Regions from separate parts of the Paenibacillus sepulcri genome, predicted to be linked through region 2. Evidence: riboswitches for the same ligand, from Rfam matches in the RefSeq annotation. Region 2 holds a riboswitch; each other region holds the start of a gene.
The links. Region 2 has a riboswitch for ZMP and ZTP ahead of ACFOLF_RS22560 (DJ-1/PfpI family protein). Riboswitches for the same ligand answer to the same signal wherever they lie in the genome.
Positions count from the first base shown of each region.

Region 1: another riboswitch for ZMP and ZTP. It lies ahead of ACFOLF_RS23770 (bifunctional 5,10-methylenetetrahydrofolate dehydrogenase/5,10-methenyltetrahydrofolate cyclohydrolase); the one in region 2 lies ahead of ACFOLF_RS22560 (DJ-1/PfpI family protein).
Region 3: another riboswitch for ZMP and ZTP. It lies ahead of rpiB (ribose 5-phosphate isomerase B); the one in region 2 lies ahead of ACFOLF_RS22560 (DJ-1/PfpI family protein).
Region 4: another riboswitch for ZMP and ZTP. It lies ahead of ACFOLF_RS20920 (IMP cyclohydrolase); the one in region 2 lies ahead of ACFOLF_RS22560 (DJ-1/PfpI family protein).

Region 1 covers NZ_JBHRUP010000001.1:5,406,405-5,412,316, reverse strand. Annotated here, with positions in the region: gene ACFOLF_RS23795 (helix-turn-helix domain-containing protein) at 1-37, shown strand, start outside; gene ACFOLF_RS23790 (ABC transporter permease) at 162-938, shown strand; gene ACFOLF_RS23785 (ABC transporter permease) at 935-1,726, shown strand; gene ACFOLF_RS23780 (ABC transporter ATP-binding protein) at 1,775-2,797, shown strand; gene ACFOLF_RS23775 (cyclodeaminase/cyclohydrolase family protein) at 3,013-3,639, opposite strand; gene ACFOLF_RS23770 (bifunctional 5,10-methylenetetrahydrofolate dehydrogenase/5,10-methenyltetrahydrofolate cyclohydrolase) at 3,636-4,502, opposite strand; ZMP/ZTP riboswitch at 4,585-4,724, opposite strand; gene ACFOLF_RS23765 (MarR family winged helix-turn-helix transcriptional regulator) at 4,903-5,346, shown strand; gene ACFOLF_RS23760 (pirin family protein) at 5,577-5,912, shown strand, end outside.
Region 2 covers NZ_JBHRUP010000001.1:5,103,180-5,109,091, reverse strand. Annotated here, with positions in the region: gene ACFOLF_RS22570 (response regulator transcription factor) at 1-1,049, shown strand, start outside; gene ACFOLF_RS22565 (MFS transporter) at 1,059-2,273, shown strand; ZMP/ZTP riboswitch at 2,366-2,445, shown strand; gene ACFOLF_RS22560 (DJ-1/PfpI family protein) at 2,514-3,095, shown strand; gene ACFOLF_RS22555 (NIPSNAP family protein) at 3,244-3,561, shown strand; gene ACFOLF_RS22550 (hypothetical protein) at 3,714-4,520, opposite strand; gene ACFOLF_RS22545 (sensor histidine kinase) at 4,626-5,912, opposite strand, start outside.
Region 3 covers NZ_JBHRUP010000001.1:4,355,999-4,361,910, reverse strand. Annotated here, with positions in the region: gene ACFOLF_RS19305 (hypothetical protein) at 1-788, opposite strand, end outside; gene ACFOLF_RS19300 (serine hydroxymethyltransferase) at 965-2,212, opposite strand; gene ACFOLF_RS19295 (TIGR01440 family protein) at 2,383-3,030, opposite strand; gene rpiB (ribose 5-phosphate isomerase B) at 3,138-3,605, opposite strand; ZMP/ZTP riboswitch at 3,737-3,819, opposite strand; gene ACFOLF_RS19285 (low molecular weight protein arginine phosphatase) at 3,907-4,488, opposite strand; gene ACFOLF_RS19280 (manganese efflux pump MntP) at 4,518-5,078, opposite strand; gene ACFOLF_RS19275 (L-threonylcarbamoyladenylate synthase) at 5,167-5,912, opposite strand, start outside.
Region 4 covers NZ_JBHRUP010000001.1:4,700,810-4,706,721, forward strand. Annotated here, with positions in the region: gene ACFOLF_RS20905 (NAD(P)-dependent oxidoreductase) at 1-308, shown strand, start outside; gene ACFOLF_RS20910 (IS110 family transposase) at 553-1,755, opposite strand; gene ACFOLF_RS20915 (dihydrofolate reductase family protein) at 2,268-2,804, shown strand; ZMP/ZTP riboswitch at 3,101-3,178, shown strand; gene ACFOLF_RS20920 (IMP cyclohydrolase) at 3,229-3,510, shown strand; one part of gene ACFOLF_RS20925 (IS3 family transposase) at 3,574-3,823, shown strand; one part of gene ACFOLF_RS20925 (IS3 family transposase) at 3,823-4,694, shown strand; gene ACFOLF_RS20930 (DUF3888 domain-containing protein) at 4,731-5,129, shown strand; gene ltrA (group II intron reverse transcriptase/maturase) at 5,777-5,912, shown strand, end outside.

The DNA of each region.
Region 1 (5,912 bases), 300 kb from region 2:
AGATGCTCCAAGGAGCTTCCGTACCATGGCTGAATAAAAAAACATTGCATTTCCTCCACCATTTAGGATATGATGGTCTCTCGCTCTCTCTACGAGCATTTCACCTTTGCATCCAGGCAGTCCGGCTCTTCGCCGCAGCTTATCATGATGGAGGTGCTATTTTGCTTTTCCTCGTTTTGGCCCGTAAGACATACTTACGGAATCTGCAGTACCGCGGCGCACATATGGTACATAATATCGCCAGCGCCCTGTTCGGCTTCATCTACATTTCCATCTGGACCGGCATTGGCGTAAGCCAATCGCTTGGCGCCTACGGAATGAGCGGCATGATCAGCTATGTCGCCTTCAATCAGGTCAGCTTGTGGGTCGCCGCTTTTCTGAACAACGGCCTGGGCCTGGAGCAATCCGTCCGAACCGGTCAAATCGCCATTGAGCTCATGCGTCCGGTTCACCTGTTCTATCAGCTGATGTGCAAGGAATGGGGGCAGATCGCCTACCAGTTTGTCTACAAGTTTCTCCCGATTTACACGCTGTACCTCTTCGTCCTTCCGCTTCATGTCCCTTCATCCCTGCTTACATTCATCTGGACCGCTGTCGCTTTGATGCTCGCCGCCTATATTTCCATCTGCATCAATTTCCTGATTGGAGCCCTGGCGCTCTGGACGACCGAATCACGCTGGCTGTACTGGGTCAATTATGCCTTCAGTATGCTGCTGTCCGGATTTCTCATTCCCATTGAGTGGCTGCCGGGCTGGCTCGAGCTGATCAGCCGGGCTTCGTTCTACCCGTTCCTGCATTATGTGCCGACCCGGATTTATCTGGGCATGGACGGTCCCGGCCCGCTGCTCGGCTCTCTTGGCTGGGGCGCAGGGCTCACCGGCATCTGCCTGATGATTGCCCGGACTATGCGGCGCAAAGTGGAGGTGCAGGGCGGATGAAATGGCTTCGCATGTACCATCTGCTGGTAGTCGCCAGCCTTCGCAGCCGAATGCAGTACAAATTCAATTTCTGGTTCTCTTCCCTGATGGCTGCCCTGATCAATGTCGTGGAATTCGCCATGCTGGCTATTATTCTGCTGAAATTCGGCCATATTAAAGGCTGGTCACTGGCAGAAGCCGGCTATCTGTATGCCATCCTGACTCTGTCCAAAGCGATATACCGGACGGTAGCCTCTGATGTGCATCATCTGGAAAAATATTTGCTCAGCGGCGACCTGGACAGTCTGCTGCTGCGGCCGGTCCCCGTGCTGCTCGGACTGATGTCGTTCAATGTATCCTTCCGGATCGGGGAGATCATTCAAGGCGCCGCCGTGCTTGCTGTCAGCATGCAGGCTTTATTTGCCGCCGGGCAAATCTCCTGGGCCTCTATCCCGCTGACGCTGCTGGTTATCCTCTCAGGCGCTTTGCTATTATTCGGAATCGGACTGCTTACGGCTACAGCCGGCTTCTGGATTACGAGGATTGAAGAGCTGCAGAATATTACGGAGGACGCAGCGCGGACAGCCGTCCAGTATCCGGTTTCGATTTATCCCAAGTGGATGGAGGTCATGCTGCTCAGCGTTATTCCGGTCGCATTCGCCAATTATGTCCCCTCATTGTATATTCTGCGCGGGGAAGGCGGAGTCTGGCTGCTGTTGTCCGCATTCGCGGCGGCTGTACTGGTGTTTGCCGCAGGACTGTTTATGTGGCGGGTCGGTTTATCCCGTTATCAGAGTACAGGCAGCTAAACAAGCATCTCTATTCGTATATTCTCAAATAGGAGGACCAGCGCTCATATGATAACGGTCGAGCACTTATCCAAGGAATTCAAATCAGCCGTCCCCAAGGAGGGGCGGTTCAGCGGGCTGCGCACCATGTTCTCAAGGGATTATAAGGTAAAGGAAGCCGTCCGTGATATCAGCTTTACGATTAATCAGGGGGAATTCGTCGGGTATATCGGGCCTAACGGAGCGGGAAAATCAACAACGATCAAGATGCTATCCGGCATTCTTCATCCGTCAGCGGGCGAAGTGCGGATTGCCGGCATGAGCCCCCACCGCGAGCGGCGCACCGTCGCGCGCAGACTTGGCGTGCTGTTCGGTCAACGGACACAGTTGTGGTGGGACTTGCCGGTGCGGGATTCCTTCGACATTTTGGCCGCCATGTACGGTGTGCCCGATGAAGTGAAATCGCGGCGCCTTGGCGAGCTGAGCGAACTGCTGGCTCTTGCCCCGTTCATGGAGACGCCAGTGCGCAAGCTGTCACTCGGACAAAGAATGCGCGCCGACATCGCGGCGGCGCTGCTCCACGATCCGGACATTCTGTTTCTCGATGAACCGACCATTGGACTTGATGTGATCGCCAAACGAAGCATCCGTGAATTTTTGCATTCCATCAACCGCGAGCTGGGCAAGACGATCCTGCTCACGACTCATGATATGGACGATATTGAACAGCTGTGCAGCCGCGTCATTGTGATCAATGACGGCCGTCTCGGATTTGACGGGACAACCGACGGGCTGAGGCGGAGGATCGGCTTGCCGACCATCATTCGGGTAACCTATCTCAGCATGGCTTCTCCATTGATAGACGGCCAGTTTAATCCGGCCGACTGGCCGGGAAGCGCCGCTGAGGAACCGCAGGACCGCCGTTGGCCTCTGCGGCTTACGGGCAGCGACGGTCATACGCTTACCGTGGAGTGCAACCGCGATCAGCTCAGCGCCATGGAGGCGCTGCGGATGCTGGAGCAGCTGGGCGAGATCGAAGATGTTCATATGGAGGAGCCCGACTTTGAAGAAATCGTTCACCGGGTCTACTAAGACCTGATTGTGTTAAAGACCTGATCAGGATAAATCAGGTCTTTATTTACAAACGCCCCACTCCATGCGCGCAGCCCGTCAGAGTCAGTTGGTATTGGCCAGTCCGTTGGCATTAGCCAGCTAGTTGGCGCTGGCCAATCAGTTGTATCGGCCAGTCCGTACGCCACTTGGAGTATGGGCCTAAGTTTATCTTGTCTCAAATGAAAAGGAGCAGCTTACAATCGGGATCTGACTGCCGTCAGGATCTCTGCCTTCAGCTTGGCACCCGCAAGCTCAAACGCTTCGCCCTGTTCACGAATGCGCGCTGCGGCAGCCAGATCTTGAATGGAGCTCAAATTAATTTCCACTGTGAGCCAAGCCGATTGGATCGCCGCTTCGAGCATCAGGGCGGCGATTCCCCAATCGGAGATGACATTGCGGTTCACTTTCATAACCGCATCATGCAGCAGCAGCAGCAGCTCATGGCACAGCACCATTAAGCCTAATGGCACCTCGGCCGCGCGGACAGCAGCTCCGCTGAGGGCCTTTTTGCGCAGCTCCCGCTCTTCTTCAGTTGTCCTTGGCAGAGCCAGAACGCGCATAAATTCCCCGAAGCTCTCTATATCCTCCAGCATGACCGCCTCGCATGCCGATACAGCCCCTGCCATTTGTCCGGTGATGAAACTCATATCCACCTGCACATCTTCATACTTGTTTCCTGTCGTCAGCCGGGTGACCATCGAGCCCATGGATGCGCCAAGCGCTGCGGCGAGGGCAGCCACGCTTCCTCCTCCTGGAGTAGGAGAAGCGGAGCCCGCTTTCTCCAAAAAAGCATGGATCGATTGCTTCCATGAATCGCTCATATCTGCAGCCTCCCCGCATCCTGCTGCAGCTTTAATGCATGCAGGACATTCTCGAATAATATCGTCGTGGTCAATGTGCCCACACCCCCAGGGACCGGTGAAGAAGCCGCTACATGATCGGCCGTTTCCGGAGCGGCATCACCGGCAATTCCACTGCCATCTTGATTGACATTGATGCCTGCGTCAATGAGAGTCAGCCCGGTATGAACCATCTCCGGGGTAATCAGGTTCAATCGGCCCGCAGCCGTGACCAGCACGTCCGCAGCCTTGATCATTCGAGCCAGATCAGCCGTACGGGAATGGCACACGGTCACAGTTGCGTTCAGGTGCAGCAGCATTTGCATCAGAGGCCGGCCTACCGTCTCTCCCCTGCCGACAACGACAACATGCTTGCCGCTTAGCGGGATTCCCGCAGCCTCAATCAATCGGATGCAGGACTGCGGGGTAGCCGGCCGCAGACCGGGTTCATTCATCATGCAGGCAAGCTTATTGGCCGGGGTAATACCGTCAATATCCTTCAGCGGATCCAGCGCAGCCGCAAGCCGGCTGGAATCCAATCCCGCTGGCAGCGGAAGCTCGATCAGAATGCCATGAATGCTGTCATCCCCATTCAACCGCTGAATCTCCCGGAGCAATTCAGCCTCCGTGACGTTCTGCTCGAAAGTCAGAAGCTCGAAGCCAATCCCCAGCTTCCCGGCAAGCCGCCCCTTGGCGTTGGCATAGGCTGCCGAGGCCGGGTCTCCATTTACCATCAGGACCGCAATTGCCGGTGCAATCCCTACTTCTTTCCATTCCTGAACCTGTGTCTTGATGAGCCCGCCTGCCTCATCAGCGAGCGGTTTTGCCTTCAACAGCTTGGCCATGATCGAATGCCTCCCTCATGCAATAGGTAAACAAAAAAAAGCATCTGAAAGGACCCGTGCTCTTAAGCACATCTTCCTTCAAATACTTTGCCCAGGCGTACGGCTATGACAGAGCGGCAGCTGCACCCCAATTAACTGATAGCGGAGGTCAGCATGGATACGCTCATTCAGTCGCTTGCTTCCTCGTGGTTAATCCACGCTGCGCCAGTTGCACGCGACCCTTATTCCAATGCTGTCATTATAGCAGAAACAAGGTCCAGAAGAAACGGCTATTGACGTCCTCTGGAGGATATATTGGCATTCCCCCGCCTGTAACGGAATACAGCCGCTTGACAACGTCGTCGAATTGATTTATCTTTAAATTAAGATATTTAATATAAAGGAAATTGAGGTGAGCAGCGTGAGTCAACCTCCGGATACTTCTTTACAGCTATTCGTTACTTTATCACGGGCGAATCAATGGGTTAGCGCGCATATACAGCAGGATATTCGCAAATACGGGTTGAACCCCACTGAATTTGGTGTGCTGGAGCTGCTGTATCATAAGGGAGAGCAGCCTCTGCAGCAGATTGGCGAGAAAATATTGATGACAAGCGGCAATATAACCTACGTCATCGACAAGCTGACGGCCAAAGGATTAGCGCGGCGCAAGGCATGTCCTACGGACAGGAGAGTAATTTTCGCAGAGCTTACGGAGCAGGGGACCGAGCTGCTTGAGCGGATTTTTCCAGAGCATACCGTGGCGATTCAGAAGGCGGTAGCCGGTCTCACGGCTGAAGAGCAGACACAGGCCATTCAACTGCTTAAGAAGCTGGGCCTTGCAGCCCAGGCAAGCTTCATCTAGTTAGCTGCTTGCATTCAGAGCTTCAATGAAGAAGAGCGGCTGCGCACGCGGAACCGTCTTCAGATATTCGAGGGGGATGAGCGTGTTCACCGCTTGTCACTTGTCTAAAAATCCGTTGCAGACTGTTTCCGCCTGATACGCGGTATGATAACCGGCTTTTTGAGACGATTCAATTGTCATATTGAGGCTATACCCTATTTATATAAAAACCACTAATGGAGGTCATTTCTATGCAAACCTTAATATACGGTCCAACATTACAAGGCAGAGGCGCATTTGACGGCGGCAAAATTACAGAGCAGAAACCAATCGGCTTTACCGGGGACGGCTCGGTGCTGCGCAGACTCGGCCCTTTGTTCTACTGGGCATGGGCGCATTCGGCCGAAGGCGGGCACATTCCGCTGCATCCCCATCAAGCCTTTGAAATTATGACCTATGTAGTCAACGGCCAAGCCCAGCATGGCGATACTCTGGGCACCAAAAGCACTGTAGGTCCCGGCGGCGTCCAAATCATGCAGACCGGCTCCGGCGTCAGCCACCAGGAACGTTTTGTAGGCCCGGATATG
Region 2 (5,912 bases):
GGACCAGCCATTCGTCGGAGGAGTCGCAGCAATCCGCCCGGATCGGTTGGGAAAGTACCGTTCATGCGGCGCTGAAACCCTTCGATCAGGAAGTCATCTCCTTCTTCCATCATCCGAACCTGCTGCTTTCGCTGTGCATCGGCTCCCGCCAGGTGAGCCAGCTGGATTTGTCTGCCGCCTTATCGGCAGCGCAGAACATGGCACCGCCGGTCCCCCGCCTTTATTTTGGCGTGTCGCCGGCTTTTTCCCAATTGGACGAGGCATATGCCCGCAGTACAGAGGCCACCACGGCCCTGCAGCTTGCTGCAATTCCGGAGGGCCGCTCCATTCAGTTTCATGATGAAGAGCAAATTTCCGGGCGGAGCCCTCTGCCGTTCTCTCCGTTCGAGCTGGAGAAGCAGCTGGTCCACGTGCTCTTTCATGGAGGCTATGAGGAACTGGATGACATCATCGGGAGCATCATGCAGCAGTTTCGCGAGAGGGGCTATCTGCTGAAGGAAGTATTGCAGGCCTTCAAGGAATTGAGCATTATCCTGCAGCGCAGACTGCATACGAACGGCATGGATTTGTCGGAGCGCACCGATCCGTTCAATTCGGGCGAAATCGATCTGTTGACGCACAACTCCTACCGCGCCATGGAATCGCTGCTCCGCAAAGAGCTTTGGTCCCTGCATGCGATGATTCATTCCTCCCTGGCCAACAAGAACCACTGGATTGCCGAACGCGTCAACAAGCATATTGATTCCAGCTACCATACGGATTTGAAGGCCTCTGAGCTGGCCGCCCTGCTCAAAATAACGCCGAATTATTTCAGCATCCTGTTCAAACAAAATTTCGGCAAAGGGTTCGCGGAGTATCTGAATGAGGTGCGCATCGAACGGGCCAAAGCAAGTCTGGTCGGAACCGACGAGCGGGTATTCGAGATCGCCGAGAAAGTCGGCTACAAGGAGTACAAATACTTCTGCTCGATCTTCAAATCGCATACCGGAATCACGCCGACGCAGTACCGGAAGCTTGCCAAAACAGGTTCGTCAGCGGGAAAGGATTGAGCGCACTACATGTCACACCCATCATTGACCAACATACGTTCCCTGGGCTTCATAAAAGCGTTCAACTTTTTCATCTACGGGGCTATTTCCGTCTACAGCACTTTTTTTCCGCTTTATTTGAAGGAAGCCGGCATGTCCAACTTTACGGTTGGCCTGCTGCTCGCCGGAGGCCCGTTCATCTCCCTCCTCTCCAACCCCTTCTGGGGATATTGGAGCGACCGGCTGGAGAATGCCAGGCGCGTTCTGCTCATGCTGCTGATCGGCAATGCCGTGGTCATGCAGATCGTCTTTTCTCTGAACGCGGGCTATCTTATCTTTACGTTCATGCTGCTCTATTTTTTCTTCCAGAGCCCGTTGTTCTCGCAAAGCAACAGCCTCAATCTCGATGTGGCCGACAAGACAGGCCTTAAGTTCGGCAGCTTCCGTCTGTGGGGTTCCCTCGGGTGGGCCGTTATGGCGGTGGCGACAGGACCGGTCATCGAGCGACTGGGCATTCATCAGCTGTGGATCGTGTACGGGGTGATGATGCTTATCTCCATCGCCCTGGCCTTGAAGCTGCCCCGCGGAGGCAAAACGGGCAGCCGAAAAGGGGCCCCGGTCGGTTATGGTCAAATATGGGCCAACAAACCGTTTATCATGTTCCTTGTCATCGGCGTTCTCATTTCGATTCCAAACTCCATGAACAACACATTTGTTTCGATCTATATCTCCGATCTGGGAGGCAAAAACTCTCTGATCGGCTGGTCCGCTTTTCTGTCATCCATCTTCGAGATTCCGGTTTACCTGCTGTTCGACCGGTATTTGCGCAAAAGTCAACGAACGATGATTTTCTGTCTGGCCGTTGTCAGTCTGCTTTACGCGCTGCGCTGGTTTCTGATGTCGGTGGCGGAAACCCCTTATCAGATCATCTTCATTCAGGCCCTGCACTGTCTTACTTTTGCAGGTTATTATTATGTAGGCACGCAATTGACCGCCCTGCTCGTTCCGAAGGAATACCGGGCCTCGGGTCAAGCGGTATACGCCCTCAGCTGGGGAGGGCTGTCCGGGATCGTAGCGGGCGTCACCGGAGGCTGGATATTCCAGAATCTTGGCGCGCATGCGATGTACCGGATCAGCGCCGGGACGGCTTTGCTGGGCGTGGCGGGTTTTGCTCTCATGTACATGTTCATCATGAAGGCCAGCCGCAAGAACCTGGAGGCTCAGGGCTATAGCAGTGAAGGATGAAGGCTGAAGGCTAAAAAAACCAGGCGGAGATTTATCTCCTTTTATCTCCTTGAACTTTCCAGCAGAAGAATGTAAGATTATAACATTAGCATGAAACGGTGCGTTACTGGCGTAAACATGGATAACCATGAGGGAGCGCACCGACAAACAGCCGTACGCCTGGGCAAAGTACTTGATTCTCTTCAGATCGGGTGCTTTTTTTTGTTTTATACCAGACAAACGAAAGGCCGGTGTACGGGAATGAAGATGGCATTTATTTTATTTGACGGAATGACGACGCTGGATTTTAGCGGTTTTTACGAAGCTGTAACCTGGTTGGGCATTTTGGGAGTCAAAGAAGCAGTGTCATGGGATTTTTGTTCGACGAAGGCGGAAATCACGGATGATCGGGGTTTAACCATAAAAATCCCGCATGTCTATCCGGATCTCTCCGGATATGATCTGATTTTTATCCCCGGCGGATTTTCTACAAGGCAGCTTAGGCATGACCCCGATTTTGTCTCCTGGGTGAAAACTGCCTGCGATGTGGAGATTAAGGCGTCGGTTTGCACTGGCGCCCTGCTGCTTGGGGCGGCTGGTTTCTTGACTGATAAACGGGCTACGACGAACCCTTCTGCATATGACCTGCTTGCCCCTTATTGCTCAGAGGTCGTAAAGTCCCGCGTTGTCAGGGACGGCAATGTGTTCACGGGCGGCGGCGTCTCCGCATCTCTTGACCTTGGCTTGTTCCTCGTCGAATCATTAAGCACTCCGGAGGTCGCCCGGCAGGTTCAGGAAAAAATGGATTATCCCTATTATCGCCCCGGCCGGATGAGTAAATAGCAGACGGAATAGCCGGAATAGCCGCAGCGGCCATTGCTTTTGACCGCAAAATGCGGGAATATATCAGATATGCCCCCTGTTGGCAGCGTCTTCACGGCGGGCAGGATCTAACAGGAAAGCAATCATTTTACCTAGGGAGGAAATTAACTTGCTGTACGAACTGCGTATCTATTCCGTTCATGCCGGGAAGATGGAAGCTATGAATGCCCGTTTCGCCAACCACACCATTGGAATTTTCAAACGCCTTGGAATGAAGGTTTATGACTTCTGGGTCGATCAGGAAGGACACTCCAAGCTGTATTACATCATGGAATACAACGATATGGACGAGCGGAACCGCCAGTGGGATGTATTCGGCCAGGATCCGGAATGGCTGGAAGTGAAACAGAAGTCGGAAGCGGACGGGCCGATTGTCGAACAAGTGGAAAAAATCTTCATGCAGCGTGCGGGATATTTCCAGCGCTAAGCGGGGATGTTCCCTTGAACAACAAGAGAAACTGTGCATTTCTGCATGTGTATCAGGCCTTCGTGAAGCTGTTTCCCCTCCATCTGCCGCTCGCGTCTGGCGCACTTAAAAACAGCCTGTTGAGAAGGTTCCCAACAGGCTGTTTAGTTGCATTATTTTCCATTAAAAGCAGTTTGAGTCTGGAAGGGAGTCAGCGAAATTCCATCCGTATTAAATATAGAGCCGTCATCAGCCACATAGTTTAATTCGCTCGTATCTGTGCTAAAGAGCTTGAACTGTCCTGTTGAATCCTCGTAGAGCTCTTCCTTTACCGGGAGGCCGGTATCCTGATCGAGAAACTCAATGAGCTGCATATTGGCCTGCGTCGTGTCACTGATATAGGACTGATAGCTTTGCATAACCTTATTCAGGATTTTCCCGTCCGGTGCTTGCTCGGAGCCGACGGATGTCCAACTGCTGTCCTTGTAAAAGTCCTTTAGGGCACTAAAATCCAGGTTGCCTAGATCGTATTTTTTAAATATATCCGGGTTGTCGGCCCTCTTGATTATTTTCCCGTTCACCGGATTCCCGCTCAGATCCCTTTGAACAATAATCAGATCGTTGCCGCCGTTGACATAGTAGGTGCTCTGATAGCTCAGCAGCTGATGATCTGCCGAATATTCCTTGGTATCCGACCTGTTATCCTTGGTTTCCGGGTTGTACCAACGTTCGGTCGTCATATTCTGGCTGCCGTCGGTTCTCGAGTATACGTCCTTGCTGTATTGGATCGTTCCCTGTGCGGCGACCGGTGCATCCGACGCATCCGCAGCCGCCGGCACTGAAATCAACGCACCCTTCTGAACCGCGTCGCTGTTGTTTGCCGCAAATGCGGTAATGGTGCCAAGGCTTCCGATGATAAGAGCCGACGCCAGGACGGTCCCGACTATTTTTTTGTTTTTACCTGCTGCCTGAAATTTCATGTTTTTTACCTCCGCTATTGGTTTTTGTAGGCAGGAATGCGCGAGTTCCAGCTTACATCTCCATTGTAGAAAAACAATCTCTCATAAGTATCGGTAAGTTGTAAATTAGTTGCATACCCCCGGAAGTAAGATCCTCACAATAGTGCCCTCATTCAGACAGCTTCTGATCTCGATCCTTCCCTCATGGAGCCTGACGATCTCCGCGCATATGGCAAGCCCCAACCCCGCGCTGTTGTTTGTCCGCGAATGGGCTTTATCCACCATGAAAAACGGCTCGAACACCTTCGGTATATCCTGTTCCGGTATGCCAATCCCCACGTCCTCTACCTCTATTGCATAGTGGACTTCCTCCGTCATGAGCCCTCTGAAATAAATGATGCCCCCGGCTCCTGAAGCTTTTATCGCATTGTCGATTAAGTTGGTGAAGAGGATTTTGATCAGGTCTCTTTCAATAAGCAGCTTTGCAGGCTCAACCGATAGTGAAAGTTCAATATTTGATTGTTCCAGCTGTGGTTTTAGAATCTGCTCCGTCTCCTCAAAAATCGGCATTATCTCTTCCATGTCCATGACCTTCTTTTTATTTCCGATGAGAACCAGGTCCATAAGCTTGAACGACAGACTTTCAAGCCGTTTTCCTTCGCTGTAAATATAGTTTAAGGCCTTGTAAAAAACTTCTTCGTTATATTTAGTCGTTCTCAAAAAGTCTGCATAGCCTATAATCGAGGTAAGCGGCGTCTTCAATTCATGCGTCAGATAGTGAATAAAATGTTCCCTGTTCTTGGCGGCATCCTCCAGTTCCTCGACTTTTTCTTCTACGGCAACGGCCATCTGGTTAAAATTCTCCGAAAGCAAGCCAATCTCATCATTCGATAAAACGCCGACACGGTGTGAATAGTGGCCGGAAGCTATCGTCTGTGCGGATTTTGTGAGCATGCGGACCGAGCGTGTGAGAAACCAAATCAGCACATAAAGGCCAGCGGCCAAAATAACGGTAATGACAATGTTGATCTTTACAAAATTTCTGATCTGAGCCGTCTTATCCTGATAAATGCCTGTAATATCCCGAATGTAGGCGAGCTTAAAATCGTCCCCGCTCAATTGGAGCCCGCTTGTGACGAATAAATAGCTCTTCTGGCCAACATCCCGGATGATATAGGTTCTGCTTGCGGAATCCCCTATCTCAAGCTCATTCCTCGGACCGGCTACGATTTGGGTGAAATCGGTGAAAACCGTTTGATTATGTTCATCCCATACTTCAATGGACACGTTGTCGGTGTCAAAAGACTTCAGATATTTTTGAGTGTTATTCTTAATAAAATCATCTGCATTGTTTTTTGCCGAATGTAACAGCCGATTCAAATTATTAATATACGACCAGCCCGTCTCGATCTG
Region 3 (5,912 bases), 750 kb from region 2:
CCTGTCATCATGAGCGGATCAGACCATTGGGCGCCCCGGCCCGTTTCGTATCTATCGTATGGATTGCCGGTGCCGCTCCGTGCATCTGCTGCAAGCTCCTGGCCCCTTTGAATCAAATAGTCAACTGCGGCACTTAAATCCGGAAACTTCTCTGCAGCCTTGACATTAAAATAATGTCCGCGGAGCTCATCCACGCTTAGCTGCTCCAGCGCTTCCATCCGCTGCGGTGAAAGCGGTGTCCGGTAGAAGGTTCCCCAAAGCTGGCTGCTCACAGGCGTCTGCACAAACAGCTCCCCGTAAATCCAATCAAACCAAGCCCGTTCGCCCTGCTCCGGCCCTGCTCCGTCCCCATGCGGCGCATGATGAATAAATCCGCCGCTCAGCTGGATGCAGAACTGTTCATACTCCCGGGTAAACATCAGCATTTCATGCCAAACCTCATCGACCTTCTCACTATACATCGGTACGCCCCGCATAATGGCGCACATCAGGAAATAACGTTTCAATTCAAACCACAGCCACTGCCACTCGCCGTCACGCATAGAAGGCCTGTTTCTCAAGACGCGGTCCTTCACCCTGGCTTCCATATCGGCGGTCAGCACAGCTTCAAGACGCTCTGCCGCCGGTCGTGCGGGATGTCCTGAAGGTACGCCGAGAGCCTCCGGCGGCTTGCGCTTGGCTGAAGCCGCCCTGCGCGATCCCCTGCTCTGTGATTTCTGATTGTTCAATCGCGATACGATAAAAAAGATAATAATGACAGCGAGAACAATGATAAGGAAACCACCCATAGCTATCACCCGCTTTTCGTAGGATTAGTTCCATCATAGCATGAATAAACCATGTCTTTCTGCCGTTTTTGGTAAACATTAGGGCTGTATCAGGCCGGTGTTGTAAAAAAAGGCTGCTGCGCTGTCCTCGTGGACTTGCGCAGCAGCCTCTTCGCTTTCTTTGTTATGAAGCTTTTTTAATATTTCAAACCGGGATAAAGCGGGTATTGGGAGGTCAGGTCGCTGACCATGCCGCGCGCTTTGGCAAGCACCGCTTCATCTTTCGGGTTTTTCAAGGTCATGGCGATAATTTCTGCAATGGTCTTCATCGCTTCGACGCCCATTCCCCGTGAAGTTGCCGCAGGAGTACCGATACGCACGCCGCTTGTAATGAACGGGCTGGTCGGATCGAATGGAATGGCGTTTTTGTTGACTGTGATTTGCACGGAATCCAGTACATGCTCCGCATCCTTGCCGGTAATGTTCAGACTGCGCAGATCAATCAGCATCAGGTGATTGTCTGTTCCGCCGGATACGATATTAATGCCTTGGGCCATCAACGATTCTGACAGCGCCTTGGCGTTATCGACGACGTTTTTGCCGTAGACTTTGAATGATGGATCCAGCGCTTCGCCGAAAGCAACCGCTTTGGCAGCAATAATATGCATCAAAGGTCCGCCCTGGGAACCAGGGAATACGGCTTTATCGATCGCTTGCGCCCATGGCTGACGGCACATAATCAAGCCGCCGCGGGGTCCGCGAAGCGTTTTATGCGTCGTGGTGGTAACGAAATGGGCGTGCGGCACCGGGCTTGGATGCAGACCGGCTGCAACCAGACCGGCAATATGCGCCATATCGACGAACAGCAGTGCACCGACATCATTTGCGATTTTGCCCAGTGCTTCAAAGTCAATGATACGCGGGTAAGCCGAGGCGCCTGCTACGATCATCTTCGGACGGTGCTTGAACGCAAGCTTCCGGACTTCTTCATAATCGATGGTGAATGTATTCTCATTGACGCCGTAAGAGACGAAATTATACAAAATACCGGATGCGTTAACCGGGCTGCCGTGCGTCAAATGCCCGCCATGCGCCAGATTCATGCCAAGCACGGTATCGCCCGCATTCAGTGCTGCAAGATAAACCGCCATATTCGCCTGGGCGCCGGAATGAGGCTGTACGTTGACATGCTCTGCGCCGAAAAGCTCCTTGGCACGGTCGCGGGCAATGTTCTCGGCGATATCCACATGCTCGCAGCCGCCGTAGTAGCGTTTGCCCGGGTAGCCTTCGGCGTATTTGTTCGTCAATACGGTTCCCATGGCTTCCAGCACAGCTTCGGAGACAATGTTCTCGGATGCGATAAGCTCAATGTTGTCGCGCTGACGCTGCAGTTCAAGTCCGAGCGCTTTTACCAATTCAGGGTCTTGTTTGCGTAAATGTTCCATTGTTTTGTTTATCCTCCTTAAATGTAACGCCTTCTATAACAGTCCCTTGCATTGCGCTGACTGGCCTTTGCAGCTTATTGAGCAGCCATGGGTCAGAAACAATTCGCAAAACATGTTTATTGGCGGTTGTTAATTAACGCGGTATGTGGTCAAACGCCGAATCAACTTCTCTAGTCGCATGTGCCGCCCGGAGACTCCGGGCCACCTGGGGATGTATCCGTAAAGGCTTCAGCAGCTGAACTGCCCGGAATGCCGGCCTCTTCCTCCGTATATACAGCGCGAATGCCGCCGATCAGCTTTGGACGCGTATAAGCCATTGTCAGATGCGCTTCTCCAATGGAACGGATTGTCGGCCTGACGGGAACAGCAACACGCCGCAGATGCATGCCGATGAACGTATCGCCAATATCCAGTCCGGCATGCGCCTGCACCGACTCCGTCAGACAGGGATCGGACAGCTGCCGGTAGGCGTAGGAAGCCATCGAACCGCCGGCTTTCGGCACGGGAATGGCTCCTACAATCTCCAGGCCATACCGCTCTGCGATATCCCTCTCCATCACAAGCGCCCGGTTCAAATGCTCGCAGCACTGATAGACGGGGTGAAAGCCGATGTCACGGCGGGCCGCCTCAACGCCTTCGTAAACCGCTTTGGCTGTCTCCAGTGTGCCTGATGTGCCAATCCGCTGACCGATGATTTCGCTTGTGCTTGCGCCAATTACCAGAAGCTGTCCGCTTCGAAGCTGAGCGGCATGCGCCAGCTCACGGACAACAGCTTCAACATCACCTGCAATCGTATCCAGCTTCAGTTCCCGGTTCATCACCTGACACTCCTTCGATTCGGATCTTCCGCTTGCTGCTAAGTATGGTGCTTCCCTCTGAAAACAATCGCCGGAACGGCAGCTTGCGCCGGATGGCAAAAACGGATTCAAATAACGGTTGAGGGAGAAGACGCATTTTCTTCAAGCTTCATGACCTTGCCGATCCTGCCAACATGACGCTGCTCCTCTGAGAACGGGGTTTCCAGCCAGATTCGGACGATCTCCTGGGCAAGCCCTGGTCCGATGACGCGTTCTCCCATCGCCAGCACATTCGTATCATTATGCTCACGGGTTGCCTTGGCCGAGAAGGTATCGTGCACAAGTGCGCACCGGATGCCGGCCGTTTTATTGGCCGCAATTGACATGCCGATTCCGGTGCCGCAGACAAGAATTCCGCGTTCCGCCTTCCCGCTTTTTACTCTTTCGCAGACAGGAAGCGCATAATCAGGGTAGTCCACGGATTGCTCGCAATCGCAGCCGACATCTTCGATTTCATGACCGAGCGACCGGATGAAGGAAGCGAGCTCCTCCTTGAGGCGGTAACCGCCGTGATCGGCGCCGATGGCGATTTTCATAACATATAATCCTCCCGGTTTGACCGCCTTGGATGGCGAAAAATGTCGATGAATCATGTTACTAGTATACCTGAAATCATGCTGAAATCGCCTGGAAGACGAAAAAAGAGCATGACATGCTTTCGCACGCTGCTCTTTGCCCAGGCGACCGGCCGTATGATCTGATGCTCCACCGTGGTTTGATCCACTTTAGTCGCCAGTTACATCAGAAACCGTCTTAGTTGTTTTTATCATAACGTATTGCCTGTTGAAAATCAATCATCGAACGTCAGGGGCTGATGCGGATATTTTGTAAACGATCTTATTGGGAAGGGCCAAGCTTATCCAGCAGCTTCCTCAATGCATCCTCGATCTCGTCGGCGCTGCGCTTATACATCTCCATCGACCCGCCAAAGGGATCGGCTATGTCAAAATCGGGAATCCGCTTCTCAAGCTCAAGCAAGCGATCGCGCTCGGCACTGGTCATCTGTTGGCCAAGCGCCTGCTTCATCTGCCATTCCGTGTAAAGCCCCTCCAGCTCCGAAATATCGGCCAACACCTTCTCGTCGCAGCCGACGAATTCCTTGAGCGTGTAAGTTTTATCCACGGCTTGCGGGAAGCGCTGCAGCAAATTGCGTTTATGGCTTGTCGTCATCGTCAAAATCAGATCCGCCCAAACGACTGAACCGCCATCAAGCGCTTTGGAGCCGCCAGTACATGAAACCTCCCTTTGACGCAGCACGCCCACAGCATTCGAAGAAACAGGAAGTCCATCCACCGTGGACACACCTGCCGAGCGTACCTCCAGCTGCCTGCCCTGCTTTCTCGCAAGCTCCTTAAGAATGGCCTCCGCCATCGGGGAACGGCATGTATTGCCGGTGCAAACGAACAAAATCCGTTTCATAGCACTCACACTCCTTTTCCTCAATTTATTCAAAATAAAACAAGCAGCCCGAACGTGAACAAAATAACACCGCCCAGCGCTTCCCCGTACTCGCCCATGCTTGAACTGACCCGCCGTCCGATGAGCAGTCCAACCGTGGACATGATTCCGCCGAAGAAGCCGAACAGAAGCACCGTGACCAGCACATCCGCCGCAAACATGCCCAGTGAAATGCCTACGGAAAATGAATCAATGCTCACGCTGAGCGCAAACAGCAGCATTCCCCAAACCGTGCTGTGATCAAGAGATTCCACGGACTCACCCCGCAGGGAGCTATAAATCATGTGGCCGCCCAAGAGCAGCAGCAGCACACCGGCGGCGGATGAAGCCACATCGCCGAGCAGGGAGCTGACGTATTTACCGGTAAGCATGCCCATAAGAGGCATTATTATATGAAACAGCGCGATAACCGCACTTAATTTAAGAATGTCAACAAGCCGAATACCCTTCATTCCTATACCGACCCCGAGTGAAAAAGCGTCCATCCCAAGAGCTATCGCCATAAGTAAAAGCGTCAGCAGTTGTCCGGCATGCATACCCGCTTCGACCATTCTTTTTCCCCCTTGTCCGCATTCTTTTCCAGCATATGCGGACAAGGAGTTAAACATGACCTGTAAAAGCGGCAGCCCGGGAAGGGCGTTATACGCGGATGATCTGCTGGGCTGCCGCTTTGGCAAGCCGGTTCATCAAGGCATGCCCGATGCCGGCCTCCGGACAGGTCTCCGCCCAAATTCGGCTCACGCCGAGATCATCAAATGAACGCAGGGCGGCATATAAGCCCTGAGCCGCCCGCTCCAGATTGCCGAGGCTGCCGATGACCAATACATGATCGGCATCGAAGCGGTCGGCATGCTCATGGAACGCGAGCACACCCGTACGTTCACCTTCCGCCCGGGCATTCCGGCTCTGCTTGCCGATATAAGCGGCAACTTCGTCGATGCCGCCCTGAACCAGCTGCATGACTCCCCTGGGCGCATAATGGGCATACTTCATTCCTGGGGATCTCGGAGCGATGCCGGCTGCCGGGTGTTCATGCGCTCCCAATTCAACGGAACCCGGGGTGCGTTCCTGTCCATTATCATGAGGGGCGGCAGCTATATCATATTCGACCTGCGCCCCCGCTGCGCGCAGCGCTTCAGCTGTTATCCCGCCTGGTCGCAGAATCCGTACAATACCGCCTGCTTCAACCTCAACAACCGTCGACTCCAGTCCCACGCCGGCCGAACCTCCGTCAATAACGGCATCAATCCGTCCGTTCAGATCATCCAGAACATGCGCCGCTTCTGTTGGACTGGGGCGGCCCGAGCTGTTGGCGCTGGGCGCCGCAACCGGACACCCGGCAGCCGTGATCAACGCCAGTGCCACGGGATGCGCAGGCATCCTGA
Region 4 (5,912 bases), 400 kb from region 2:
GTATCCTGCAAAGTAGAACCACCCCAGATTCACTGCGTTATCAGTCAAGTGAATCAAAGCGTAAGTTAGTCCGTGCAGCAAAAGAACATCATAAAGTTTACGATATGCTAAAACAATCAACACTCGAATGGACTATTGTCTGTCCTACGTATTTGCCGGATGGAGAAAGTGTAGGTAAATATCGTGTAGACCGTAATTTTTTGCCGGAAGGTGGTATTGAAATATCCGTGTCGGATACAGCAGAATTTACATATAGCCAGATAAAAAGTAGCGATTTTATAAAATCACGTGTGGGTATCGCCTACTAATACTATAAAAGAAAGACTTTCTTTGGTGGAGTGATCAAGGGAGAGTATGTACTACAGAAGGTTATAAGAGAAGATTACTTAATGAAAAACAGGCCAAATTTGATTAAGCTAAAACCAGCTAATAGCTTGTCAAGATTTCTCTCTTAAGTTTTAGAAGAAAAAGCACTATACTGAAAAATGGGCATGGTTAAGAGCCCTCCTTATGAGCATTGGAAGGTTTTGGTCTTAATGGAAAGTGTGGTTCTTAAGCTAAATCAAGGAAGGACTCTTTCTTGGTTAAAATGGCATAGATCCAGTGAAGGAGCTTGTTTATACAGGCAACAACGGCGACTCGGTATGGTTTTCCTTCTTCACGCTTCTTATCGTAGTATTCACGAAGCTTTTTATTCCGGGAATTCTTTAACCCACATATGACCGCAAGATACAGGCTATGCCTCAGCTGCTTGGAGCCACGTTTCGTGATGCGATTGGTGGTGGCGGTAAACTTCCCTGACGAAAAGACACTAGGGTCTACACCTGCAAAGGCAACTACTTTCTTGGCGTGATTAAACCGGTTGATCTCCCCGATTTCAGACAAAACCGTTGCCGCGATGTTGCTGCCGATCCCGGGTATTGACTGGATAATTCTAAATTCCTCAACTTCTTTAGCGAGAGCATCGATCTTCTTTTCAAGGTGGGACAGATGCTCTTGGTATTGAAGGAGGAGGTTGATGTATAACCCAATGCTAACGAGATGGCTGCTGTAGGCTGTCTCCTGGAAAGGGTTATTCACCGCTGCTTTTAGAATGGTCTTGGCCTTTTCGCTAGCCCAGTTCTCGGAGCGTCTAGGGCAAAGACACGCGATTCTGTCCGTGAGTTTCGTTAATCCGGCCCCAAGAATCATTTTGGATGTTGGAAACTCCCTTAGGACAGATAAGGAAACAGTGGAGTACAAGTCCCCGAAAATCCCTCTATAATCGGGGAAGACTTGGTCTAATACGGCCTGAAAGTGAAGCTTAGCCTGAACATACATATGGGTAATGGATTCGTGCTGACGTGTCAGGTGACGAAGGTTGAGCAGCCCAATACCTCTTTGTTTTTGGGTTTCAAACTCCTCTTTGTAATAAAGCTCGCACAGTTGGTAGGCATCCACAGCATCAGTTTTCACCTTGCGAAGACTGGATTTCTTCGCTTGATGAGAAATAAGCGGATTGATCACAAGGTACAAGAACTCGTTTGACTCGAGAAACTGTACGACAGCTTGATGATAATGCCCCGTTGATTCCAATATGAAAACAGGGGTAGAGCCCGTTTTATTACGGACATCTTGGATGGTGCCCAGCAAATCTTTAAACCCTTCAAGCGTATGGAGGAACCGAAAGCTCCTGCCATAGGGTTGCCCTTTACTTAAAAATGCTTGTCCTTCACTTTGCCCTTTTGAAATATCCAGGCCAATTACTGGATTCATGATATTCTCCTTTCAGAAGTGGAATGGCCGGTAACCCCTATACGGCTTGCAGTTCCACAGCATCGCTTGTTATGCGAGATCCAAGTCTCAACCAGCCTAAACATGGTTTCCACAAGTAGGGGGCGAACAGTTTTAGCGACGGGATTTCCTCCCACGGATACGATCGTTCTGCCCCGGCTACCGATACATACACCGAGTAAAGCAAAGTGGTCAACCAGTAAAAACTGGCTGATCTCATAATACGACGGGTACGATAGTTCAACGCATTTTGGAGCAGTCTGCCAGTGGCAGCTGCTCCATTTTTCATTACGCAAACGGGCAGAATTGTTTAATTTACCATCCTTCGTTAAATTAAATTTGTATTCGGTCAGGCCAGAACTGTGCACATTAGCAATCCATGAGAAACCGGACATGCTGTTGGATGATAAAATGTAGACATAGAGGAGGCTGCATATGGAACGTGTAATCTTGATGATGAATGTGCGAGAAAACCAGGGAGGAGAGTCAGTCGCATGGCAAAGATCGTTTTCGCATTGAACCAGTCTCTGGACGGATTCGTCGACCACGACCACACGGCATTTCAGCCCGACCCCGTGCTATTCCGTCATTTCATCGACGACGTGCGCGGCCTGGCGGGCAGCCTGTACGGGCGCCGCATGTACGAGACCATGCGGTATTGGGACGGAGACCATTTTGAATGGGATGCGCCGGAACGGGAATACGCAGCGGCGTGGCAAAGCAAACCGAAGTGGGTGGTGTCGAGGACGTTAAAGTCCGTCGGTCCGAACGCTTCTCTGATCGAGGGCGACCTCGCAGCGGCCATACGTGGGCTGAAGGCTCAGCATGAAGGGGAGATTGAAGTTGCCGGGCCGGAGTTGGCCCACAGTCTAACGGAGCTCGGTCTCGTTGATGAGTATCGACTCTATCTCCATCCAGTCGTGCTGGGTCACGGCAAGCCGTTCTTCGCCGGTCCGAGGCCGCAGCTGCGCCTTGTGGCAAGCGATCGAATTGGCGAGAAGGTGATCAGGTTGACCTACGTTCCAGCTTAGTTGTGCGTTTGACCCAGCGGCCTAAAGGGCACGTTACTTTAATAGGGATTCTCCGGCTGTAGCGGCAGTCAGAGGATCCCTTATTCTTTAAAATTTGTTCAGTTATGCGAAATGACATAGTTATTTATGGAATTGACGATTGACCTAACTGGGTACGATAGTTGAACACCAAAAGGGCTGTCATGTGACAGCCCCTCGCTCATAACTGGCAGTAGACTTGGTAGCCGTTGGTGTTGGTTAAGCCATTATCATAATTGATTTTAATAGCAGTAATTGCTAATATAGGAAGTAATTTAGAACTTATATGTGACTGGCGAAGCATGGGGACCCATGAGGAAGCATATAAGTTGGAGTCGTACGCCTGGGCAGAGGTAAGGGGAATTTCCCCTTACCTCTTTATGTTTACTCGAGAGGAGCAAGGGCAGTGAAAACAGTTCAACACGATTTGTTTGATAAGCCTTATCCCGGAAGAACGCTTATCGTAGGAATGACTCCTTCCAGGTCGCATTATGTACAGGTGTATTGGATTATGGGGAGAAGCGTAAACAGCCGAAACCGCGGTTTTGAAATAGATGGATGGAGCGTAAAGAACAAAGCATTTGATCCCGCCCAAATGGAAGATCCATCACTTATTATTTATTATCCTATTCGACATTGGGAGAACGTGCACATTGTCTCGAATGGTGATTGGATCGTCTACACTTAGTTGGACAGAAAAAATAAGGGCTTGTAGAATGAACCTATCATTATGAAGGAGCGGATCTCTACAATGCCAAAACAAGAACGACGTACCTTTACTCCAGCATTCAAAAAACAACTGGTGGAGCTCTATAAAAATGGGAAGTCCAGAGCGGCGATTGTGGAGGAATATGACCTCACAGCCTCTGCTTTAGACCGCTGGATCAAACAAGATGAGACAAGCGGTTCCTTCAAGGAGAAGGACAATCGCTCGTCAGACGAGAACGAATTGATCGCTTTACGAAAAGAGAACCAGCGTCTGAAAATGGAAGTGGATATTTTAAAGCAAGCAGCGCTGATCATGGGACGAAAGTAGCTATCATCCGGAATAACCGTGATAAATACTCGGTATCAGCAATGTGCGACGTCCTGCAAATTGCAAGAAGTACGTATTACTACGACGCGAAAGAACAATTGAACGAAGACGATATAACCGAAGCGATTGTAGAGATATTCCACAATAACCGAAAAGCTTACGGTACACGAAAGATTAAGGTTAAGCTCCAGGAACGCGGAATCGTCGTTTCCAGACGTAGAATTGGAAGGATTATGAAAGAGCAAGGGCTAGTCTCGACCTACACAGTGGCTCAATATAAGCCCCATAAAACCACTCCTAATGAAGCAACAACAGAGAATGTTTTGGGCCGCGAATTCGAGCAGGAGGAAGCAAAGCGCTTCGTTGTCAGTGATCTGACTTATGTGAAGGTTCAGAACAGGTGGCATTACATCTGTGTGCTGCTCGACTTGTTCAATCGAGAGATCATTGGCCACAGTGCAGGTCCGAATAAAGACGCTGCTCTGATTTCCCGCGCCTTTGCGAGCGTCCAGGGCGATTTGCGTTATATTCAATGGTTTCATACGGACCGTGGCAGCGAGTTTAAAAATCAAAAGATAGACGAGCTTCTAGGTACCTTTGAAATCGGCCGATCTCTAAGTGCGAAAGGCTGTCCATACGACAATGCTGTAGCCGAAGCCACCTACAAAATCATGAAAACAGAGTTCGTAAACCAGATGAACTTCCAGAGCCTTCGTCACTTGGAACTGGAATTAAACGATTATGTTAATTGGTTCAACAAGCATCGCATTCATGGAACATTAGGCTATATGACGCCTATTCAGTATCGCCAAGAAGCCCTTAAAAAGGTTGTCTGATTTACTGTTGACAATCCAACCATGAGGTATAAAACCATGACAAAAAGAAATTTAGTTTTCGGAATTTTACTGATTTCGCTCATTTCATTTGGATATTCAACCTATGCATTCCAGTTTGACGATCCATGTCAACGGACGATCCTTACTGTTTTGGCCCCAAAAATTCAAGAAGAAATAAATAAATACTACAAAAACAAGCTTACAGTATCTCCAACATTTGCTCCTTATCTTGGTGGTAATCGTGTTGAATTCAAAACGTTCACTTCACATATTGATGTGAACGTAACACTGATCCCTTATGTTGGTCCACATCTTGACGTTGGCAAGGACATGATTAAATTTCAAATAGATAATAATGGAAACGTTGAAGTTATAAATTATAATCATATTGAGGACTATAAACTATTACCTAACTGGCAACACATAATTAAGTAAGAAGTTGAGCTGAAGGGTACTACGTTAGTAAAGGAGGAGCTTTTCATGCAGACACAGCTCATCTTCGTTAAAGTTACGGGCACGTTAGTGAGGAGCTTGCCATGTGGCAGCTCCTTTTTCGTTTGGCGTGCCCAGAAGCACGCATTATCTAGTTGGTGAAAGTCCAACCAAGGGAGGGACCAAGCCACCCTTGTAGCTAGGATGCTTGCGCATGGCGAAATCTGTGCGTAAAAGCGCATCGACAAAGTACTTGTCGGAGACAAGGCGAGCAACATACCAGGCCGTAACATGAAGTGAATCCTGCCGCATCGTCAAAAAGGCCTCGCGAGAGGAAAAAGGGGAAGCCGAGTCTTGCAAACGTAGACGAAGGCCAAGGAAGCTGTGCAGAACTTGGAACAACAGCGAAGGATCTCCCGGTGTAATGGGATCGGCATGGTAGGAAAGATAATGCAGTGAACTGGGGAGACCCTCCCCTGCACGAAAGTTTTTTTTTCGTAGCGAGAGACTCTATAAGTCAAAAAGACGAAGTGAGCCATCTGCAGGAAGGGAGTCCGAGGGGTGCATAGTACCGAAGAATGCAGGACAACACAACCTGCGGGAGGGAAGGCGCCCTGCTTTGTTCAAGCTTTTCAAGGAGGTACGAGTGAGTGATTGCCAAATGGCTAACGACACCTAGGGAAAAAGTTCAACAACTCCAAGAGAAGCTAGGTCATGCTGCCAAGATCAGCAAGCGTAGAAAATTTCATGCACTGTACGACAAGGTTCATCGACTGGATGTCCTTC